Regions from separate parts of the Kitasatospora sp. Ki12 genome, predicted to be linked through region 2. Evidence: predicted binding sites of a transcription regulator. Region 2 holds the regulator's gene; each other region holds the start of a gene.
The links. Region 2 encodes HrcA, which represses chaperone genes, less so after heat shock. Its sites were predicted from a motif close to TTNGCACTCNGNNNNNCNGAGTGCNAA; they were not measured.

Region 1: a site for HrcA is predicted at 2,886-2,912, ahead of groES (co-chaperone GroES). Genes of this name have one in related genera too.
Region 3: a site for HrcA is predicted at 1,606-1,632, ahead of ACYP53_RS05570 (FmdB family zinc ribbon protein). Genes of this name have one in related genera too.

Annotation. Positions count from the first base shown of each region.
Region 1 is NZ_BAAIHT010000001.1:2,689,664-2,697,222, reverse strand. It holds gene ACYP53_RS11930 (LysR family transcriptional regulator) at 1-507, opposite strand, end outside; gene groL (chaperonin GroEL) at 694-2,322, opposite strand; gene groES (co-chaperone GroES) at 2,440-2,745, opposite strand; gene ACYP53_RS11915 (hypothetical protein) at 2,994-3,305, shown strand; gene ACYP53_RS11910 (hypothetical protein) at 3,302-3,628, shown strand; gene ACYP53_RS11905 (class I SAM-dependent methyltransferase) at 3,679-4,854, shown strand; gene ACYP53_RS11900 (polysaccharide deacetylase family protein) at 4,869-5,789, opposite strand; gene ACYP53_RS11895 (hypothetical protein) at 5,828-6,130, opposite strand; gene tsaD (tRNA (adenosine(37)-N6)-threonylcarbamoyltransferase complex transferase subunit TsaD) at 6,127-7,227, opposite strand; gene rimI (ribosomal protein S18-alanine N-acetyltransferase) at 7,220-7,559, opposite strand, start outside.
Region 2 is NZ_BAAIHT010000001.1:3,426,566-3,434,124, forward strand. It holds gene hemW (radical SAM family heme chaperone HemW) at 1-354, shown strand, start outside; gene ACYP53_RS15060 (DUF3097 domain-containing protein) at 386-1,219, opposite strand; gene pspAB (PspA-associated protein PspAB) at 1,251-1,835, opposite strand; gene htpX (zinc metalloprotease HtpX) at 1,900-2,820, opposite strand; gene hrcA (heat-inducible transcriptional repressor HrcA) at 3,123-4,157, shown strand; gene dnaJ (molecular chaperone DnaJ) at 4,229-5,368, shown strand; gene ACYP53_RS15085 (16S rRNA (uracil(1498)-N(3))-methyltransferase) at 5,472-6,221, shown strand; gene ACYP53_RS15090 (S41 family peptidase) at 6,353-7,559, shown strand, end outside.
Region 3 is NZ_BAAIHT010000001.1:1,318,798-1,326,356, forward strand. It holds gene ACYP53_RS05565 (MFS transporter) at 104-1,492, shown strand; gene ACYP53_RS05570 (FmdB family zinc ribbon protein) at 1,644-1,937, shown strand; gene ACYP53_RS05575 (hypothetical protein) at 2,261-2,530, shown strand; gene mscL (large conductance mechanosensitive channel protein MscL) at 2,561-2,980, shown strand; gene ACYP53_RS05585 (hypothetical protein) at 3,023-3,283, opposite strand; gene ACYP53_RS05590 (sigma-70 family RNA polymerase sigma factor) at 3,466-4,437, opposite strand; gene ACYP53_RS05595 (phosphatase PAP2 family protein) at 4,860-5,729, shown strand; gene ACYP53_RS05600 (carbon-nitrogen hydrolase family protein) at 5,772-6,647, shown strand; tRNA gene ACYP53_RS05605 (tRNA-Arg) at 6,731-6,803, opposite strand; gene ACYP53_RS05610 (glycosyltransferase family 39 protein) at 6,981-7,559, shown strand, end outside.

The DNA.
Region 1 (7,559 bases), 740 kb from region 2:
CTCGCGCGGCGTGCCGTGCGCCGGGGCCGGCAGCGCGGCGGCGCCGTCGGACTGCGGGTAGCGGAAGGCCAGCGCGATCTCGCACTCGCCGCCGCGCAGCATCGCCAGCGACTCCGGCGGCTCCGCCTCGACCAGCGACACGCGCACCCCCGGATGGCCGTCCCGCAGCCGGGCGACCGCGGGCGGCACCAGGGTGGAACTCGCGGTCGGGAAGGAGACCAGCCGCACCCGTCCGGCCCGCAGCCCGGCGATCGCGGCCACCTCCTCCTCGGCGGCGGAGAGCCCCGCCAGGATCCCGGTGGCATGCTTGAGCAGCACCCGCCCGGCCTCGCTGAGCTGCATCCCGCGGCCCGAACGGACCACCAGCGGGGTGTCCACGGACTTCTCCAGGGCCTTCATCTGCTGGCTGATGGCGGGCTGGGTACACCCCAGCTCGCGGGCGGCGGCGGAGAAGGAGCCGGTGCGGGCGACGGCACGCAGGACGCGCAGGTGGCGGGCCTCGATCATGCCTTAGTTATAAGGCAATCTTTGCGTTCTGCAAAATTCTACTGATAGTTGAAGCCCCTGACGACCCGGCAACGGACGAACAACCGCCCCGAGCCGCGTCACGGGCGAGCGGGCGAATGACAGCCGGAGGCCCGGCCCGCTGCCCCTCGCGGGGCGCGGACCGGGCCTCCGGTCACTGATCAGGCGTCAGTGGGAGTGGCCGTGGCCACCGTGGGAGTGACCGCTGTCGGCCTCCTCCTCCTTCTTCTCCACCACGAGGGTCTCGGTGGTGAGCAGCAGGGAGGCGATCGAGGCGGCGTTCTCCAGGGCGGAACGGGTGACCTTGACCGGGTCGATGACGCCGGCCTTCAGCAGGTCGCCGTACTCGCCGGTGGCCGCGTTGTAGCCGTGACCGGCCTCCAGCTCGGCGACCTTGTGGGTGATGACGTAGCCCTCGAGGCCGGCGTTCTGGGCGATCCAGCGCAGCGGCTCGTGCAGCGCCTTGCGGACGACCGCGACACCGGTCGCCTCGTCACCCGACAGGCCCAGGCCACCGTCCAGCACCTTGGCGGCGTGGACCAGGGAGGCGCCACCGCCGGCGACGATGCCCTCCTCGACCGCGGCGCGGGTCGCCGAGATGGCGTCCTCCAGGCGGTGCTTGCGCTCCTTCAGCTCCACCTCGGTGGCGGCGCCGACCTTGATGACGCAGACGCCGCCGGCCAGCTTGGCCAGGCGCTCCTGCAGCTTCTCGCGGTCCCAGTCGGAGTCGGTCGCGGCGATCTCGCCCTTGATCTGGGCGACGCGGCCGGCCACGGCCTCGGCGTCACCGGCACCGTCGACGACGGTGGTCTCGTCCTTGGTGATGGTCACGCGGCGGGCGGTGCCCAGCACGTCCAGGCCGACCTGGTCGAGCTTGAGGCCGACCTCCTCGGAGATGACCGTGCCGCCGGTCAGGGTGGCCAGGTCGCCGAGGATCGCCTTGCGGCGGTCGCCGAAGCCCGGGGCCTTGACGGCGACGGCGTTGAAGGTGCCGCGGATCTTGTTCACGACCAGGGTCGACAGCGCCTCGCCGTCGACGTCCTCGGCGATGATCAGCAGCGGCTTCGAGGCACCGCCCTGCAGGATCTTCTCCAGCAGCGGCAGCAGCTCCTGGATGGAGGAGATCTTGCCCTGGTTGATCAGGATGTACGGGTCCTCCAGGACCGCCTCCTGCCGCTCCGCGTCGGTGACGAAGTACGGCGACAGGTAGCCCTTGTCGAACTGCATGCCCTCGGTGAAGTCCAGCTCCACGCCGAAGGTGTTCGACTCCTCGACGGTGATGACACCGTCCTTGCCGACCTTGTCGATCGCCTCGGCGATCAGCTCGCCGACCTGGGTGTCCTGCGCGGAGAGGGACGCGACGGCGGCGACGTCGTCCTTGCCCTCGATCTCGCGGGCCACGGACAGCAGGTGCTCGGAGACGGCGGCGACGGCCTTGTCGATGCCCTTCTTCAGGGCGGCCGGGCCGGCACCGGCGGCGACGTTGCGCAGACCCTCGTTGACCAGGGCCTGGGCCAGCACGGTGGCGGTGGTGGTGCCGTCGCCCGCGACGTCGTTGGTCTTGGTGGCGACCTCCTTGACGAGCTGCGCGCCAAGGTTCTCGTACGGGTCGTCCAGCTCGACCTCACGGGCGATGGTGACACCGTCGTTGGTGATGGTCGGGGCGCCGAACTTCTTGTCGATGACGACGTTGCGGCCCTTGGGGCCGATGGTCACCTTGACGGTGTCGGCCAGCTTGTTGACACCGCGCTCCAGCGAGCGGCGGGCGTCCTCGTCGAACTGCAGGATCTTCGCCATGTTCCCTATTCCCTCGGGGCTGCGACCGGGCCACCGGCCGCCGAACTACGTGAACCAACAACCACGCCCCGGGCCCCTGTCACTTGGGACACGGATCCGGGGCGGGTCAGGAACGACTTACTTCTCGATGATCGCGAGAACGTCGCGAGCGGAGAGCACCAGGTACTCCTCGCCCTGGTACTTCACCTCGGTGCCGCCGTACTTCGAGTACAGGACGATGTCACCCACGGCGACGTCGAGCGGCAGACGCTGGCCGTCCTCGAAGCGGCCCGGGCCGACGGCCAGGACGACGCCCTCCTGGGGCTTCTCCTTGGCGGTGTCCGGGATAACCAGGCCGGAGGCCGTGGTGGTCTCGGCGTCGAGCGGCTGGACCACGATGCGGTCCTCGAGCGGCTTGATGGCAACCTTGCTGCTGGTGGTCACGTCCGAGCTCCCCTTCGGAGATTACGGGGTTTTCTAACGGGTAGGGCGAGCCTGCGAGCCTGCCGTCGCGGGGGTCAGACACGCGTCTTCGCGTTAGCACTCCCCCGGTGGGGAGTGCCAAGGACGACCATAGGCCCGTGTTAGCACTCAGTCAACCAGAGTGCCAACGGCGCGCCCGGGAGATCCCGGATCACGGATGAGTACCCGTACTCATGTGCGGCTCGCCGCCCGCTCGGCACACTCGTGCCATGACCGACACCCCGACGCGCGTCGGCCCGTCCGACGCGAAGGACGCCGCGCTCGCACTGCTGCTCCTGCCACTGCTGGGCGCCCTCCCGCTGGTCGCCTTCCAGGCCGGCGGCGCGATCGCCGAGGCCGCCGGCTCCGACACCGGGGGCGACTTCCTGTGCGCCGTGCTCTCCGCCGTGGTCATCGGCTGGGGCGCGCCCGTCGCCGTCGCCGTCCGCAGCGGCCGGGACGGCTACCAGTGGCTGCCGCTCTCCGCGCTCGTCGCGCCCTTCGCGCTGCCCGTCCTGCTCTGTCTGGGAGCCCTCCGATGAACGCCACCGGCGTCGGCCCGTCCCGGCTCAAGGACGCGTCCCTCGCGCTGCTGGCGCTGCCCCTGCTGGGCGCCGTGCTCCCGGTCGCCGTGTTCTTCCTCATCGGCAGCTTCGCCAACGGTCCCGGCGCCGGCGACGACGGGAGCGGCTGGGGCTGGGGCGTCCTGGGCGTCGCGGTCATGGCCGCCCCGGTGGTCGCCCTGGTGGCGAGCCTCGTGGTGGTCGTCCGCAGCCGGCGGTCCGGCTACCGGTTCGTCCCGGTCGCCGCCGGGATCGCGCCGTTCGTCCTGCCCGCGCTGTTCTCCTCGGGCGTCCTGTGGTGAGCACGTCCCGGTGGCCGGTCGACTGACCCTCGACCGGCGAGAATGATCCCGTGGACACCGAGAACCTCCAGCCGCTGCTGACGCCCGAGGGCCAGGCCCTGCTCGCCGAGTTGCGCGAGTTCACCCCCGAGGAGGAGCTGGCGCTGGCCACCCGGTTGCGGCGGGAGCACCCGGCGGAGCTGGTGTCGGCGGCCTTCGGGCAGGCGCGGCTGCGGCAGCGGGCCCGGGCGAAGTTCGGGGCGGACGCCGACCTGATGTACTTCACGCCCAACGGGGTCGAGCAGTCCACCCGGCGCAGCGTGGCCGAGTGGCGGGCGCGGCGGTTCGCCGAGCTGGGCGTCCGGCGGCTGGCGGACCTGTGCTGCGGTATCGGCGGGGACGTGCTGGCGCTGGCCCGGGCGGGCATCGAGGTGCTGGCCGTCGACAAGGACCCGGCGGCCTGCGCCGCCACCGCCGCGAACGCCGCCGCGCTGGGCCTGGCCGAGCTGGTCGAGGTGCGCTGCGCGGACGTCGCCGAGGTGGACGTGGCCGGCTACGACGCGGTGTTCACCGACCCGGCCCGGCGGACCTCGCGCGGCCGGGTGTTCGACCCGGAGGCGTACGCCCCGCCGCTGTCCTGGGCGGTCGAGGCGGGCCGGCGGACCCCGATCGGGGCGCTGAAGGTCGCCCCGGGCATCCCGCACGAGGCCGTCCCGGAGGACGCCGAGGCCGAGTGGGTCTCCGACCACGGCGACGTCAAGGAGGCGGTGCTCTGGTTCGGCACCAAGGCCGCCCGCCCGCACCGCGCCACGCTGCTGCCGGAGGGCGCCAGCCTGGTCGGCGGCGACCTGCCCGACCCGCCGGCCGGCCCGGTGGGGCGCTACCTGTACGAGCCGGACGGCGCGGTGATCCGGGCCCACCTGGTGGCCGAGGTGGCCGAACGGGTCGGCGGCCGGCTGATCGACCCGAAGATCGCCTACCTGACCTCGGACGAGCTGGTCGCCACCCCGTACGCGCACGCCTTCGAGCTGACCGACGTGCTGCCCTTCCACATCAAGAAGCTGAAGGCGCTGCTGCGCGAGCGGGCGGTCGGCACCGTGGTGATCAAGAAGCGCGGGATGGCGATCACCCCGGAGGAGCTGCGCCGCCAGCTCAAGCCCTCCGGGCCGAACTCCGTCACGGTGATCCTCAGCCGCACCGACCACGGCCCGCTGATGATGCTGGGGCAGCCGGTCCGGGCCTCCTAGCCTCGTAGCGGCGGCTACGAGGCGGGGGCCTGGATGTAGTCCTCCAGCCGGGCCACCGAGAAGCCCTGCTCCTGGATCCGGGCCAGCATGTCGCCGAACATCTGGGTCATCGTGGCGCCCTTGAGCTCCTTGGGGCCGCGGAAGTGCGCCAGGATGATGTCGCCGGGCTTCAGCTTCTTGTCCGCCGCCTGGTACTGCATGTCGTGGATCTGCATCGACTCGCGCCAGAGCACGATCGCGCGCGGGCCGCACTCCTGCACCGAGGTGTTGAGCGTCGGCGTGTTGGCGCCGTCGCCGAACGGCGGGCGGAACAGCAGCGGGGCGGTGCCGTACTGCTGGGTGAGCGCGGCCTGGTCGTCGCAGATCTCGGCCTTCTGCTTCTCCGGCGACAGCTTGCTCATCACCGGGTGGTCCACGGTGTGGTTGTGGATGTGGTTGCCCAGCGCCTGGAGCGGCTTGAAGTAGCCGTAGTCGTTCTTGACGATGTCCTTCGTCAGGAACATCGAGATCGGCACCTTGAGGTCGGTCAGCATCTCGACGAACTTCGGGTCCTTCTCGGCGCCGTCGTCGATGGTGATGAAGACGACCTTGTCGGTGGTCTTCACCTCGCTGAACACCGGTACCGGGCCGGTCCGTTCGAGCTTGACGGGCTTGTCGGCGGGCGCCGCCGGGGCGGGTGGGAGCGGGGTGAGGTTCCACTTCGCCCAGGCGGCCGCGTTGGCGCCCGCCGGGGCGGTGGCCCCGGGGGTGGCGGCGGCGCTGGTGGGGGCGGCTCCGGTGGGTTTGGGCGCGACGGGCGCCGCCGTGGTGGCGGCGGGGGCGGCGCCGCCGCCGTTGTCGCCGCACGCGGTGGCGAAGGCCAGCAGGGCCAGCGCCCCCGCCGCGTACGCCCTGGTCCTGCCCAGCCCGTTCCTGCTCAGCCCGTACCTGCTCACCGCACCGCGCTCCCGGTTCCCGTCCAGCTTTCTCTCAGCTATGCACGGTAGCGGCCGGGGCGGCGGTTCCCGGCCAGGTCCTGTTCGACGTGCTGGCTGGTGAACGACCACCGGTGCACCGGACGGCCGAGCAGTCCGGCCGGCGGGTCGGCGACGGGCGCCGGTTCGCCGCTCCACCAGGTGATCAGCAGCACCCGCTCGCCCGGGGCGGAGAGCAGTTCGAGGCGTTCCAGCCCGGCCGTGCCGCGCACCGCGGGCAGCACGGACTCCCGTACCCAGGCGGCGAGTTCGGCGCCCCGGCCGTCCGCCGCCCGGGCCTCCCACATCGCGGCGACGGTCATCCGTTGCCGCCGGCGAGGGCGTCGTAGGCCTGGCCGTGGACGTCGCCGTGCCCGGCGGCGGGGACGTGGACGTCGGTCACCGGCAGCGAGGAGTCGGCGGACAGGTCGAAGGCGGAGGGGGCGCGGTCGCGCCACACCATCTCGGCGCCGAGGGCGGCGACCATCGCGCCGTTGTCGGTGCACAGGCCCGGCCGGGGCACCCGGAGCCGGATGCCGGCCCGGTCGCAGCGCTGCTGGGCCATCTCGCGCAGCCGCGAGTTGGCCGCCACGCCGCCGCCGATCATCAGGTGGTCGACGCCGTTGTCCTTGCACGCCTTGACGGCCTTGCGGGTGAGCACGTCGGTGACGGCCTCCTGGAAGGACGCCGCCACGTCGGCGATCGGCACCTCCTCGCCGGCCCGGCGCTTGGCCTCCACCCAGCGGGCGACGGCGGTCTTCAGGCCGGAGAAGGAGAAGTCGTACGCGGGGTCGTTCCGGCCGGAGAGGCCGCGCGGGAAGGCGATCGCCTTGGGGTCGCCGTCGCGGGCCGTGCGGTCGACGACCGGGCCGCCGGGGAAGCCGAGGCCGAGCACCCGGGCGACCTTGTCGAAGGCCTCGCCGGCCGCGTCGTCGATGGTGGCGCCGAGCGGGCGGACGTCGGTGGTGATGTCCTCGCTGAGCAGCAGCGAGGAGTGCCCGCCGGAGACCAGCAGGGCCATCGTCGGCGAGGGCAGCCGGCCGTGCTCCAGCTGGTCGACGCAGATGTGCGAGGCGAGGTGGTTGACCCCGTACAGCGGCTTGTCGAGCGCCCAGGCGTACGCCTTGGCGGCGCTGACGCCGACCAGCAGCGCGCCGGCCAGGCCGGGGCCCGCGGTGACCGCGATGCCGTCGAGGTCGCCGGCCTTGATCCCGGCGGTGTCCAGGGCGCGCTGGATGGTCGGGACCATCGCCTCCAGGTGCGCGCGGCTGGCGATCTCCGGGACGACGCCGCCGAAGCGGGCGTGGTCGTTGACGCTGGAGGCGACCGCGTCGGCCAGCAGCGTGGTGCCGCGCACGATGCCGACGCCGGTCTCGTCGCAGGAGGTCTCGATGCCGAGGACGAGCGGTTCGTCAGCCATGGCGGGTGTCCTCAATGTCCTTCGGGTCAGTGCTGTCGGTACTGGGGTGGTCGAGGCGCATCACCAGCGCGTCGACGTTGGCGGGCTGGTAGTAGCCGCGCCGGATGCCCACCGGTTCGAAGCCGTGGCGCTCGTACAGCCGCTGGGCGCGCGGGTTGTCCACCCGCACCTCCAGCAGCAGTTCGGCGCAGCCGCGCCGGGCGGACTCCCGGATCAGGTCGGTGAGCAGTGCCGTGCCGAGGCCGGCGCCCTGGTGGCGCCCGTCGACCGCGATGGTCTGGACGTCGCCCTCGCCGGCGACGGCCATCAGCCCGGCGTAGCCGACGATCGTG
Region 2 (7,559 bases):
GGCGCCGACTGGTGGGGGGCCGGCCCCGGCGCCCACAGCCACGTCGGCGGCGTCCGCTGGTGGAACGCCAAGCACCCCGCCGCCTACGCCCAGGCCCTCGCCGAGGACCGCACCCCGGCCCTGGGCCGCGAGGTCCTCGCCGAGGAGGACCGCCGCGTCGAACGCATCCTGCTGGAGCTGCGCCTGGTGGAGGGCGTCTCCCTCGACCTGCTCACCGACACCGGCCGCAAGGCCGCCGACCGCGCCCTCGCCGACGGCCTCCTCGCCGCCGGCCCCTACGAGCGCGGCCGCGCCGCCCTCACCCTCCAGGGCAGGCTGCTGGCCGACGGCGTCGTACGGGATCTGGTGGACTGACCGCCGGACACGGTCACAACGGCATCCGGACCTACGCCTGGTCCGGCAGGGTCACGAAGTCGATCAGTTCCTCGACGCGGCCCAGGAGTTCGGGCTCCAGGTCCTTGTAGGAGTTGACCTTGGAGAGGATGTGCTTCCAGGCCGCCGGGGTGTCCACCGGCCAGCCGAGGCGGCGGCAGGTGCCTTCCTTCCAGTCCTCGCCGCGGGGGACGGCGGGCCAGCCGGGGATGCCCAGGGAGGCGGGCTTCACGGCCTGCCAGACGTCGATGTAGGGGTGGCCGACGACGAGGACGGACTCCCCGGTGACCCGGGCGGCGATGCGGTGCTCCTTGGTGCCGGGGAGCAGGTGGTCGACCAGGACGCCGAGGCGGCGGCCGGGGCCGGGGGCGAAGTCGGCGACGATCGCCGGCAGGTCGTCGATGCCGCGCAGGTACTCGACGACGACGCCCTCGACGCGCAGGTCGTCGCCCCAGACCCGCTCGACCAGTTCGGCGTCGTGCCGGCCCTCGACGTAGATCCGCGACTCGCGGGCGACCCGGGCGCGGGCCCCGGGGACGGCGATCGAGCCGGAGGCGGTGCGGCCGGGCGCCTTGGACGGCGCCGGGCCGGCCGGGCGGACCAGGGTGACGACCCGGCCCTCCAGCAGGAAGCCGCGCGGGACCAGCGGGAAGACCCGGTGCTTGCCGAAACGGTCCTCCAGGGTGACGGTGAACCCCTCGGCGGTCTTCTCGCAGCGCACCACGGCCCCGCAGTAGCCGGTCGCCGCCTCCTCGACCACCAGGTCCCGCTCGGCGGGCACCTCCGGCGCGGGGGCCTGCTTCTTCCAGGGCGGGGTCAGGTCGGGTCCGTACTCGCGGCTGCGCATACGGGTGATCATAGGGACGGCGGACGGGCCGTCAGAGGCCCGGCGCGCCCCAGACCGGGAACCAGCGGCCGAGGTCCTTCTCCAGCCGCAGGTCGTTCCCCAGCATCGCGTTGACCTGCAGTTCCAGCGGGCTGTTGCGCTTCTCGCCGCCGCCGGGCATCGGGGCGAAGGGGTAGAAGGTGCCGCGCTTGTAGAGGTAGACCAGGCCCAGCGACTGCCCCTCCCCGTTGCGGAAGGCGACCAGCGAGCAGAGCAGTTGCGGCCCGAAGCCGTTCGCCTCCAGCTCGCTGTTGACCGCGTGCAGGTCGTTCACCAGCTCCGGGAGCTCCCCGGGGGAGTGCCGGGCGAGCAGCCAGGAGTAGCCGTAGTCGTCTTTGGAGGCCTCCACGGGGACGCCGCCGCGCTCGGTGTCGGCGTCCAGCAGCGCCCGCACCTGCTGTTCGACCTGGACGAAGGCCGCGCCCTCGACGGCCGCGAAGCAGACCGAGCCGAGCCCGGTGGGGAGGAAGCCGGCGGCGGCCTCCAGGGTGAGCGCGGCGGACGGCACGCCGAACAGCTGGTCGAGGTCGGGCTTGACGGGCTTGCTGCGGCCGAACAGGGTGTCCAGGATTCCCACGGCGGTCCTCTCGTGTGCTCGGGGCGTGTGTTCGGGGCGTGTGTTCGGGCGTGTCCTCGGGCGGTCAGCGGCCGAGCTGCTCGGAGATCCTCGCCAGCTGCTCCAGCCGCTTCTCCAGCGACGGGTGGGTGGAGAACAGCTGCGAGGCGGTCTCCCGGGCGCTCAGCGCGGGGGCGAAGTAGAAGGCGTTGTACGGCTGGGCCTGGCGCAGGTCCTTGCTGGGGATGGCCGCGATCTGCCCGGTGACCTTGGTGAGGGCCGAGGCGAGGGCGCTGGGCCGGCCGGTGAGCTGGGCGGCGGCGCGGTCGGCGGCCAGTTCGCGGTAGCGGGACAGCAGCCGGGTGAGCAGGAAGCTGATCGCGTAGACGACCATCGAGACCAGCGGGATGATCAGCGCCGCGATGGCCGCGTTCTGGTCGTTGCTGTTGCGGTTGCCGCCCATGAAGCCGCCGTACACGGCGATCCGGGTCATCGCGCCGGCGAGCACGCCGAGGAAGCCGGCGATGGTCATCACCGCGACGTCCCGGTGGGCGACGTGGGAGAGCTCGTGGGCGAGGACGCCCTCCAGTTCCTCCGGTTCCAGCCGGCGCAGCAGGCCGGTGGTCACGCAGACCACGGCGTTCTGCGGGTTGCGGCCGGTGGCGAAGGCGTTCGGCATGTCGTTGTCGGCGACCGCCACGCGGGGCTTGGGCATGTCGGCCAGCGCGCAGAGCCGGTCGATCGTGCCGTGCAGCTGGGGGAACTCCTCCGGGGTCACCTGGTGGGCGCCCATCGCCCGTTCGGTGATCTTGTCGCTGAACCAGAACTGGGCCACGAACAGCCCGCCGGAGATCAGGACGATGAGCGGCCAGGCGCCGCGCAGCAGCGCGATCAGCAGGCCGGTGAAACCGACGTACAGCAGCCCGATCACGAACATCGTCGCGACCATGCGGCCGGTCAGGCCGCGATCGGGTGCGAAACGGTTGTGCTGGCCCGAGCTCGACATCGCTTGCTCCTCCGTTCGCCGTCGCTTTCGATGCTGCCACCCGGACGGCCCCGGGGCACCACCCCCGCGCCGGGAAGCGTGAACGGTCACCGCCCCGCGGGCCGTACCCGGAACTGCGGGCAGGATCACGCCGGTCGGGCCGTTCCTGCCGTAGGACCCGGGCCTTACACTGGCAGATACGGTTTTGGCACTCGCGTGTTCAGAGTGCCAAGGGCGGGGTCTCCCGGAGCGGCCCGCAGCAGTAACCCAGTGACACACAGGGACACAGACGGACAACGTGCGAAGACGGAGGTGCGTGCCCCATGGCCGGTGAGGTCCGCCAGCTGGACGACCGCAAGCTCGCCGTGCTCCGCGCGATCGTGCAGGACTACGTGGGCACCGAGGAGCCGGTCGGTTCCAAGGCGCTCGTGGAGCGGCACAACCTCGGGGTCTCGCCGGCGACCGTCCGCAACGACATGGCGGCGCTGGAGGAGGAGGGCTACATCCACCAGCCGCACACCAGCGCCGGCCGGATCCCGACCGACAAGGGGTACCGCCTCTTCGTCGACAAGCTCGCCGAGATCAAGCCGATGAGCGCCCCGGAGCGCCGGGCCATCCGGCACTTCCTGGACGGCGCGGTCGACCTGGACGACGTGGTCGCGCGCACCGTGCGGCTGCTCGCCCAGCTGACCCGGCAGGTCGCGGTGGTGCAGTACCCGTCCCTGACGCGCTCCACGGTGCGGCACATCGAGCTGGTGGCGCTGGCCCCGGCGAAGGTGATGCTGGTGCTGATCACCAACACCGGCCGGGTCGAGCAGCGGATGGTCGACTGCCCGGGCCCGGTCGGCGAGACGGTCCTGGCGGACCTGCGGACCGCGCTCAACACCAGGGCGGCCGGCCGCCGCCTCCCGGAGGTCCCGGGGCTCCTGGAGGAGCTCCCGGCGGCGTTCGACCAGGCCGACCGGCCGACCGTCAGCACGGTCCTGGCGACGCTGTTCGAGACCCTCGCGGAACAGAACGAGGAGCGGATCATGCTGGCCGGCACGGCCAACCTGACCCGCCTCGGCCACGACTTCCCGCTCACCATCCAGCCGGTGCTGGAGGCCCTGGAGGAGCAGGTCATCCTGCTCCGCCTCCTGGGTGAGACCAACGACGCGGGGATGACGGTCCGGATCGGGCGTGAGAACGCCTACGAAGGGCTGATTTCCACTTCGGTGGTGTCCGTCGGTTACGGTTCGGGCGACGAGAGCGTGGCCAAACTGGGTGTGATCGGTCCGACCCGGATGGACTACCCGGGCACAATGGGGGCGGTGCGGGCGGTGGCGCGGTACGTGGGTCAGATCCTGGCCGAGTCGTAGCAAACAGCCGTCGGGCAAACTGACGGCGTCCAGTCGCAGCACTACTACAGGCGGAACAAGCGGAGCATTTGGTGGCCACGGACTACTACGCGGTACTCGGCGTCCGACGGGATGCGGGGCAGGACGAGATCAAGAAGGCGTTCCGGCGCCTGGCACGCGAACTGCACCCGGACGTCAACCCGGACCCGAAGACGCAGGAGCGGTTCAAGGAGATCAACGCCGCCTACGAGGTGCTCTCCGATCCGCAGAAGCGCCAGGTCTACGACCTCGGCGGGGACCCGCTGTCCCCGAGCGGCGGCGGTGCGGGCGGCTTCGGCGCGGGCGCCGCGGGCTTCGGCTTCTCCGACATCATGGACGCCTTCTTCGGCGCCGCGGCCGGCCAGCGGGGCCCGCGCTCGCGCACCCGCCGCGGCCAGGACGCCATGATCCGGCTGGAGATCACCCTGGAGGAGGCCGCGTTCGGCACCACCAAGGAGCTCCAGGTCGACACCGCCGTCACCTGCACCACGTGCAGCGGCGAGGGCGCGGCCCCCGGCACCTCCGCGCAGACCTGCGACATGTGTCGCGGCAAGGGCGAGGTCTCCCAGGTCACCCGGTCCTTCCTGGGCCAGGTCATGACCTCCCGCCCCTGCCCGCAGTGCCAGGGCTTCGGCACCGTCGTGCCGACCCCGTGCCCGGAGTGCGCCGGCGACGGCCGGGTCCGCGCCCGTCGCACCCTGACGGTCAAGATCCCGGCCGGTGTCGACAACGGCACCCGGATCCAGCTGGCCGGCGAGGGCGAGGTCGGCCCCGGCGGCGGCCCGGCCGGCGACCTGTACGTCGAGATCGCCGAGACCACCCACACCATCTTCCAGCGGCGCGGGGACGACCTGCACTGCACCGTCACCATCCCGATGACGGCGGCCTCGCTCGGCACCCGGGTGCCGCTGCAGACCCTGGACGGCCTGGAGGAGGTCGACATCCGGCCCGGCACCCAGTCCGGCCAGTCGATCCCGCTGCACGGCCGGGGCATCACCCACCTGCGCGGGGGCGGCCGGGGCGACCTGATAGTGCACGTCGAGGTGAAGACGCCCACCAAGCTCGACTCCGAGCAGGAGGAGCTGCTGCGCCGCCTCGCGGTGCTGCGCGGCGAGGAGCAGCCGTCCGGCCAGTTCGCGCCGGGCCAGCAGGGCCTGTTCTCCCGCCTGAAGGACGCCTTCAACGGCCGGTAGCCGGCCGCGGAGGGGTGCCGGGGGCCGACCCCCGGCACCCCTCTCGCGTTTCTCCCCCGCGGCCCCGGCGGCCGCCGGGCCCACTCCGGAAAGGTTCCCCCGCATGACCGCGCCCGTCTTCGTCGTCGACACCGAGCGGATCGCCGCCGCCGAGCCCGGCACCGTGGTGCGCCTGGACGGCCCGGAGGGGCGGCACGCCGCCGCCGTGAAGCGGCTGGAGGCCGGCGAGGCGGTGACCCTGGCCGACGGGCTGGGGCTCGGCGTGGACGGGACCGTCGCCGGGGTGCACGGCAAGGACGCGATCGACGTGGCCGTCACCGCGGTGCGGCGCGAGCCGCTGCCCGCGCCGCGGATCGTCGTCGTCCAGGCGCTGCCCAAGGGCGACCGCGGCGAGCTGGCCGTGGAGACCATGACCGAGGTCGGCGTGGACGTGGTGATCCCGTGGTCGGCCTCCCGCTGCATCACCCAGTGGAAGGGCGAGCGGGGCGCCAAGGCGCTCGCCAAGTGGCGGGCCACCGCCCGGGAGGCGGGCAAGCAGTCCCGCCGGCTGCGCTTCCCCGAGGTGCGCGACCCGATGACCACCAAGCAGCTGGCGCCGGTCCTGGCCCAGGCCGCGTTCGCCGCCGTGCTGCACGAGGAGGGCTCCGAGCCGCTGGCGCACGCCGCGCTGCCCGCCGACGGGGACCTGGTGCTGGTGGTCGGCCCGGAGGGCGGGGTCTCCCCGGAGGAGCTGGCCGCCTTCGCACAGGCCGGCGCCGCGCCGTACCGGCTGGGCCCCTCGGTGCTGCGCACCTCCACGGCCGGGGTGGCCGCCGGGGCGCTGCTGCTGGGGCGCACCGGCCGCTGGGCGTAGCGCGGAGGAGGGAGGCCGTGGGGGGTGCGCCTACTACGGCCGCGCGCCGGGGTCCAGCCGGGCTCGTCCGAGGGGCCCGACTCTGCCGAAAAGCCCGGCGGCTCCTCCGCGTACGTGCTTACGCTGGCCGCGTGACGGACTCCCTGAGCACCTCCGCGGGCGCCTACCTGCGCCACCCCCACCTGCACGGCGACCTGGTCGCCTTCGTCGCCGAGAACGACCTCTGGCTCGCCCCGCTGGACGGCGGCCGGGCGTGGCGGCTGACGGCCGACCACCGGCCGGTCCACGACCCCCGGTTCTCCCCGGACGGGCGGCACATCGCCTTCACCTCCACCCGGGACGGCGCGCCCGAGGTGCACGTGGTGCCGGTGGACGGCGGTCCGTCCCGCCGGCTCACCCACTGGGGCAGCGGCCAGACCCGGGTGCAGGGCTGGACGGCCGACGGCCGCCCGATCGCCACCACCACCGCCGGCCAGGCCACCCTGCGCCGCACCTGGGCGCACGCCCTGCCGCTGGACGGCGGCGAGCCGGTGCGGCTGCCGTACGGGCCGGTCGGCGGGATCGCCTTCGAGCCGGGCGGGGACCGGGTGCTGCTGGCCAGCGCCGCGATCCGCGAACCGGCCTGGTGGAAGCGGTACCGGGGCGGCCGGGCCGGGAAGCTGTGGCTGGGCCGGGAGGAGTTCGCCCGGATCCACCAGGAGCTGGACGGCCAGCTGTCCTCGCCGCTGTGGGTGGCGGGCCCGGACGGCGCCCCGGGCGGGCGGATCGGCTTCCTGTCCGACCACGAGGGCGTCGGCGAGCTGTGGTCCAGCCTCCCGGACGGCTCCGACCTGCGCCGCCACACCACCGGCCGGGACGGCTTCTACGCCCGCAACGCCGCCACCGACGGCACCCGGGTGGTGTTCCACCGGGCCGGTGACCTCTGGCTGCTGGACGACCTGGCCGGCGCCGAGCCGCGCCCGCTGGACGTCCGGCTGGCCGGCCCGCGCAGCGGCCGCCGCCCCCGCCCGGTGCACGCCGCGCACTGGCTGGAGACGGTCGCCCCCGACCGCACCGGCCGGGCCAGCGCCGTCGTGGTGCGCGGCAGTGTCCACTGGCTGACCCACCGCGAGGGCCCGGCCCGGGTGCTGGACGAGACCCCGGGCGTGCGCGGGCGCCTGGCCCGGGTGGTGCCGGGCGAGGACGGCGCCCAGGGCGTGCTCTGGGTGTCCGACGCGGAGGGCGAGGACGCCCTGGAGTTCGCGCCCGCCGTGCACGGCGCCGAGCGCCGCCGGCTGGCCGCCGGGCAGCTCGGCCGGGTCAACGTGCTCACCGTCTCCCCGGACGGCAAGCAGGCCG
Region 3 (7,559 bases), 2.1 Mb from region 2:
CGACCCGGTATCTACCCCGGTCGACGCGCGAGAGGACGACTCTCGGCGCCGTCGGGGCTCCACCATGCCCTGCCGCGCTACCAGGCAGCAGGAAGGACCGACCGTGACGGCCCGCCGAACGGTCGAGAACGCCGCGCACACCAGCGCGGACACCACCGCAGCCCAGCCCCCCGCCCGCGTCGGGTACGGCGAGCTGCTGCGCACCCCCGGAGCCTGGACCTTCCTGGCACCCGCCCTCGTCGCACGACTGCCGTACGCGATGCTCAGCATGGGCATCCTGCTGCTCGTCACCCAGACCCACGGCTCGTACGGCACCGCCGGCACCGTCACCGCCGTCGCCGCCGTCGCCCAGGCCCTGATCGGGCCGCAGACCGGGCGACTGGCCGACCGGTACGGGCAGGCCTCGGTGCTCGTCCCGACCGTGCTGGTGCACGCCGTCTCGGTCGGCGCGCTGATCGCGCTGGCGCTCGGGCACGCGCCGGCCTGGAGCCTGTTCCTGGCCGCCGTCCCGGCCGGCGCGAGCGTGCCGCAGATCGGCGCGATGGTCCGGGCCCGCTGGGTGGCCCGGTTCACCGCCGACGGCCCGTCCGACGCCTCGGCGGCCCGGGTCAGCACCGCCTTCGCCTTCGAGTCCGTGACGGACGAGTTCACCTTCGTGATCGGCCCGATCCTGGCCTCCGGCATCGCGGCCCTCGCCAGCCCGGCGACCGCCCTGGCCGCCGAGGCCGCGCTGACCCTCGTCGGCGGCCTGGCCTTCGCCGCCCAGCGGCGCACCGCCCCCGCCCGGATCGTGCCGCAGCCCGGCACCAAGCGCGCCTCGGCGCTCGCCTCCCCCGGCGTCCGGCTGCTGGCCGGGACCTTCCTCGGGGTCGGCGCGGTGTTCGGCGGCATGCAGGTCTCGGTGAACGCCTTCGCCGACTCGGTCGGGCAGCACAGCGCGGGCGGCACCGTGTACGGGATCTTCGCGGGCGGCTCGATGCTGGCCGGCGTGCTGTACGGCGTGATCGCCTGGCGGCGGCCCGTCCAGCAGCGGATGCTGATGAGCTACGCGCTGCTCGTGCTGGGCTGCTCCACGCTGTGGGCGATGCCGAACCTGGTCGCGCTGACCGTCGCCGGGCTGGTCTGCGGCCTGGCCATCGCGCCGACCCTGATCAGCGGCTACACCCTGGTCGAGACGCTGGTCGCGGACGGCGCCAAGACGGAGGCCTTCACCTGGCTGACCGGCGCCATCGGCCTCGGCCTCGCGGTCGGCTCGATGGCGGCGGGGAAGCTGATCGACGGCCACGGCCCGTCGACCGGGTTCCTGGTGCCGGTGATCGGCGCCGGACTGGGCCTGGTCGCGCTGTACTCGATGCGGCACCTGCTGGTGGCGCCCGGGGCGGGATCGACCCGGATCGTCGCGGGCTCGGCGGTGGGCGCCGGGACCGGCGCGGCGGCGGGCTCCGGCGAGCGTGGGGGCGCCCAGCAGCTGGTGGGGGCGGCCAAGGGCTGAGCGGGGCACGGGCGGGGGCCGCGTGCGGGCGGTGGTCGAGCGGCCGGGCCCGGTCGCATGTCACACCGGAGTCGCTGGACTGATCCAGCGGAATACCGCATCATTGACCATCGTTAGCACTCATCAGGCGAGAGTGCCAGGAGGAAGACAAGTGCCCACGTACCAGTACCAGTGCACCGAGTGCGGCAACGGCCTGGAGGCGGTGCAGAAGTTCACCGACGAGGCGCTGACCACGTGCCCCGACTGCCAGGGACGGCTCCGCAAGGTCTTCTCTGCGGTGGGTGTCGTGTTCAAGGGTTCCGGCTTCTACCGGACCGACAGCCGCTCCTCCTCCAGCAGCTCGGTCAGCTCCGGGTCCTCGACGTCCTCGACGTCGTCCACCCCGTCGCCCGCGCCGAGCACGGGCTCCTCGGCCCCGTCCAGCCCGGCTCCGGCCGCGAGCTGACGCCGCTCCCGGGGCGGAGACGACCCGGGCGCCCAGCACGTCCTCGGAAGGCCCGTCGGCCCCGCTTCCACGCGGGGCCGACGGGCCTTTCCGCGTTCCGGCGCCTTCGCGTGCCGGCGTCTCCTCGTCCCGGCGTCCCGCCGTACCGCTTCCGACACCTCGGGCGGGTCGGATCCACCCGTGCGGGTGTACGGAGCCGTCCGCGGGGGCGGGTTGTCCACAGGCTGGGGGAAACGGCTTCCCGGAGCCGTCCGGGGTGCGCATCGTGGGGGTCGTCAGCCGGTCCACCGGGGCCGGCCACCCGAACCCCCGGAGGTGCGTCCATGACGACCGTGAGCTTCTCCGTCCCACTGCCCGCGCCCGCCGTACCGCCCCGGCAGGAGCTGCCCGGCTTCCCGCCGATCCGGCGCGGGTGCGGCGGCTGGCACCGCTGGCGCAGCGCGGCGCGGCGGTCCGGGGTGCCAGCGCTGGTGCTGCTCGCGGTGGCCGCGGCGCTCGCGTTCGGGCCCGCCCGGGCCGGGCTGCCGCCGACCGGCGGGGGTGCGCTGGGCCGGACGGGTTGTCAATTCGGAGCCGCGGAAGATCACCCGTGACCTGGCGACGACTTCGTCGTTCGAGGCGGCATGAAGGGCTTCAAGGAATTCCTGCTGCGCGGAAATGTCGTCGAACTCGCCGTCGCCGTGGTCATCGGCGCGGCGTTCACCAGCATCGTCAACGCCTTCGTCAAGGGCGTGATCAACCCGATCGTCGGTGTGTTCGGAACGAAGGACCTGGGTTCCTACAGTTCCTGCCTCAAGGGGCCCTGCGAGGTGAGCCCGACCGGTGAGGTCACGTCCGGAATCCTCATCCTGTGGGGGTCGGTGCTCAGCGCCGTCCTGCAGTTCCTGATCACCGCGGCCGTCGTCTACTTCGTCCTGATCGTGCCCATGAACCGGATGGCGGCCCGCCGCACGTCGTTCGCCGAGGAGGCGGCGGAGGCAGAGGCCAAGGAGGTCCAACTGCTGACCGAGATCCGCGACGCACTGGTCGCGCCGATGCGCTGAGGCGCGGACCGTCCGTCCCGGTACGTTTCCCTGCCCGTTCCCTCAGTCCCCGTGGTGCGGCGGGCGCTGGCTCAGGTACCAGTCCAGCCCCCGCCCACCGCTTCCTCCCGCTCCGGAGCCCTCGCTCCAGCCGGCATCGGTGTCGTCCCGCGACTGCTGGTCCAGCGGGTCCCGGAAGACCAGCCGGGCCTTGGCCGCGGCCTCCTTCCGGCGGGCCTGGTCCTGGCTCCGGTGCTCCAGCGCCTGGGGCCGGTCCTGGTCCTGGGCCTGGTCCGTCGGCCGTTCCTGTTCCCGCTCGCTCACCCTGTCCACTCCGTCGCTCACATCGCCCTGCCCGTCACGTCCTACCCTCCAGCCTAAGAGCCCCGCGGCACGCCTCGGGCCCTGGTGCGGAGCGCTCCGCATCAGGGCCCGGGTGGGGCTCGGCAGGCCGTCGGTGCCTGGGGCCGGGGCCTGGGGCTGGCGCCTGGGTCAGGCGGTCTGGGTCAGGCGGCCTCGAAGCCCGCATGGTCGGCGATCTTCTTCAGCTCGGCCAGCGCGTGCTTCTCGATCTGGCGGATCCGCTCACGGGTGAGGCCGTGCTGCTTGCCCACCTCGGTCAGGGTGCGCTCGCGGCCGTCCTCCATCCCGTAGCGGGACCGGATGATCGAGGCCGTGCGGTCGTCCAACCGCCCGATCAGGCCGTCCAGTTCCTCACGGCGGAGCATGACCATCACGGCGTCCTCGGGGGACGTCGCCCCGGTGTCCTCCACCAGGTCGCCGAACTGGGTCTCGCCCTCGTCGTCCACGGACATGTTGAGGCTGACCGGGTCGCGCGCCCAGTCCAGCACGTCCTTGATCCGGGCCTCGGTGGTGTCCAACTCGGCCGCGATCTCGGCCGGCTCGGCCTCGCGGCCCAGCTCCTTGGACTTCTCGCGCTGCACCCGGCGGATCCGCCCCAGCTCCTCCACCAGGTGCACGGGCAGCCGGATGGTGCGGGACTGGTCGGCGATGGACCGGGTGATCGCCTGCCGGATCCACCACGTCGCGTACGTGGAGAACTTGAAGCCCTTGGCGTAGTCGAACTTCTCGACGGCGCGCACCAGGCCCGCGTTGCCCTCCTGGATGAGGTCCAGCAGCGGGAGGCCGCTGCGCGGGTAACGGCGGGCGACCGCCACCACGAGCCGGAGGTTGGAGCGGATGAAGACGTCCTTGGCGCGCTCGGCGTCGGCGGCTATCGCCTCCAGCTCCTCGCGCGTGGCGCCGCTGGGGAGTTCGTCCCCCTCCAGCAGGTGCTGGGCGTACACGCCGGCCTCGATCCGCAGCGAGAGCTCGACCTCCTCGGCGGCATCGAGCAGGGGCGTCCTGGCGATCTCGTCGAGGTACATGCCGACCAGGTCACGGTCGGCCTCGAAGTTGGTCGGGCGGGCCGCGCGAGTCCGGTCGGCCCTGTCGCGAACGACGGCACGGGTGGCCATGCTTGCTCCCTTTGCTGGTGGTTGCCGAGGTCTGCCTGCCTGCCCGGAGGGCAAGAAGTGCGGGCCCCGCGGGGCTCACACGTAACGATCCAACGAACAGATTCCGGACAACATTCCCAAGTCACTCAGATTCTTCCGCGAGATGCAGTATCCTGCCGGTTTTCACCCCGACTTTGGACGCTCGGTGACCACCCGGGCACATCCCGTGCCCTCATCCGACCGCTCCGGGGGAGTTTTCTTCACTCGACCCTCACGTGCGCGTCGCCTCTTCGTTGAACCCGCGAACGGGCGCCGGCGTTCCCATGCGCCCCCGCTTCCGCCCGCGCCCACGCCCCCGCGCGCGCAGGACCTCCTCACAAACGATGCCAAATCGCTATCACTCGAGCTCCTGATCCGCACGGGACACTGGGAAGGTGTCAGCCATGCACCTGACCAACAGCACGACCTCCGTCACTGCGCGTAACCGCAGTCTCCTTCGGGACGCCGCACTCGCGGCGGGCTGTGCCGCGCTGTTCGGCCTCCTGGCGGCCCTGGTGACGAGCCACTGGCACCCGCTGATCAGCTTCGACCAGGAGTGGATCGGCGAACTGCACACCTACGCCCGGGACCACCGGATCTGGACCGCCGCGGTGCAGACGCTCTCGGACATCGGCGGCACCATCACGATGCGTACACTCCTCGGGATCGCCGCCGTCTGGCTCTGGTTGATCGGCGCCCGGGTCCTGGCCGGCTGGGTGGCCGCCCAGACCCTGGTCGGCTGGGGCGGCCAGTGGGCCCTGAAACTGGCCTTCGACCGCGATCGGCCCACCTTCTCCGACCCTGTCTCGCACGCCGGCGGCCCGGCCTTCCCCTCCGGCCACGCCATGGCCTCGGCGATCACCTGCGCCGTGCTGGTCGGCCTGCTCTGGTACCGGGTCGGCCGCCGGGGCCGGATCGCCGCCTGCGCGGTGGCGGCCGTCACCGTGCTGACCATCGGCTGGACCCGGGTCGCGCTCGGCGTGCACTGGCCCAGCGACGTCCTGGGCGGCTGGCTCGCCGCCGGGTTCGTGCTGGGCGCCGTGACCACCGTGATCGAGCTCTGGCGGCCCGGCGCGCTCGCCCGTGACGTGCGGCGGGTCAACTGGCGCACCAGGCCCAGGGTCCAGCGGGTCATCGTGCCCTCCGTCCGGCCGCCCCGCACCGCCGACCCGCTGGACGACACCCCCCTCGGCGACGGTGCACTCGACGACGTCTCACTCGACGGCGGTGTGCGCGACGGGACCGCCGACCGGCCGAACCGGACCGCCCGCTGAGGGCCCGTCACCGTCCCTCGGCCCTCGGCTAGCGTGACGGCCATGTCCACCACCCCTGTTCCCGCCTCCGCCGCCGCCGGATACCCCGAGCGGCCGCTGCGGATCGCCACCGTCCAGGCCCAGGCCGTGGCCGGCGACATAGCCGCCAACGCCGTCCAGGCCGCCGAGCTGATCCGCGAGGCCGCCGGGGCCGGTGCCCGGCTGGTGCTGTTCACCGAGAAGTTCCTCTCCGGGTACGAGCCCGAGCTGATCCGCGCCGACCCGCGCGAGTACACCGTCCAGCCCGGCGATCCCCGCCTCGCGCCGATCGCCGACGCCTGCCGGGAGACGGGGACCGTCGCCGTCGTCGGCGCCGCCGTCCAGGACGGTGCCGATCTGCGGATCTCCGCCCTCGTCCTCGGCGCGGACGGCGAACTGGTCACCCGCTACGACAAGCAGTACCTGTTCAAGACCGAACGCGACCTCTACCGCCCCGGGACGGCCGGCTGCACCCTGGAACTGGACGGCTGGCGGCTCGGCCTGGGCGTCTGCTACGACTCCGGCTTCCCCGAGCACGCCCGCGCCGCCGCCCTCGACGGCTGCCATGCCTACCTGGTCGGCGCGCTGTTCAGCAGGGGCCACGGCCACCACGAGTCCCGCGTCTGGTTCCCGGCCCGGGCGCTCGACAACACCCTCTACACGGTGCTCGCCAACCACATCGGCCGCACCGGCCCCTGGCACACCTGCGGCGGCAGCGCGGTCTGGGGCCCCGACGGCCGCCTGCTCGCCGAGGCGAGCGAGGACCGCCGCGAGGTCGTCGTCGTCGACCTCGACCCGACCGTCCTGCGCACCACCCGCGAGAACGAGACCCTCCTCGCCGACCTCGCCCTGGCAGCCGGCCGGCCGACCGAGCCCCGCACCCGGATCAAGCTGTCCTGAACCGGGCCGGTGGTCGGGCTGCCCCGGGGAAACGGCGCAGGCCCCCGCCCGGAGTGGGCGGGGGCCTGCGACCCGCGTGAATGTGCCCCAGGCAGGATTCGAACCTGCGACACCGGCTTTAGGAGAGCCGTGCTCTATCCCCTGAGCTACTGAGGCGTGGCCCGGCTGTGACGAGGCCGGTCACAGCGTACCGGATCGGGGGTGCGGAGCGGTGTGGTGGACGGGATGCGTACGGGGGCGTGGGTGCCGACGGGGCGTCAGGGCGGGTCAAGTAGCCTGCCGGAATGTGCCCGATCCGCCCCGGCACACCGCGCAAAGGAGACGAAGGACCAGATGAGACCTGCTGTGCGCCCGGTCGTCCGGCTGTTGGAGCAGGTGTGGTGGTGGCCGGCGCTGGTGACGCTGGCGGTGGGCGGTTACCGGCTCGGGACGCCGGACCTGTGGCGGGACGAGATCGCGACCGCGACGGTGGCCACCCGCTCGCTGGGCGACCTGCTGCGGCTGCTCCAGCACATAGACGCCAGCAACGGCGTCTACTACCTGCTGATGCACGGCTGGACCGCGGTGTTCGGCGACTCGACGGTGGCGCTGCGGACACCGTCCGTCCTGGCGATGGCGGGGGCGGCCGCGTTCGTGGCGCTCACCGCCCGGCGGCTGTTCGGCGGCCGGGTGGCGGCGGTCGGCGCCGGGCTGCTGTTCGCGGTGGTGCCGCTGGTCTCCCGGTACGCCCAGGAGGCGCGCTCGTACGCGCTGGTGACCTGCGCGGTCGCGGCCGCCGCCTTCTTCCTGCTGCGGGCGCTGGAGCGGCCGACCTGGCGGCGCTGGGCGCCCTACAGCGCCGCGATGGCCCTGGCGGGCGCGGGGCACCTGATCTCGTTGAGCACGGTGGCCGGACAGGTCGCCCTGGTCGGG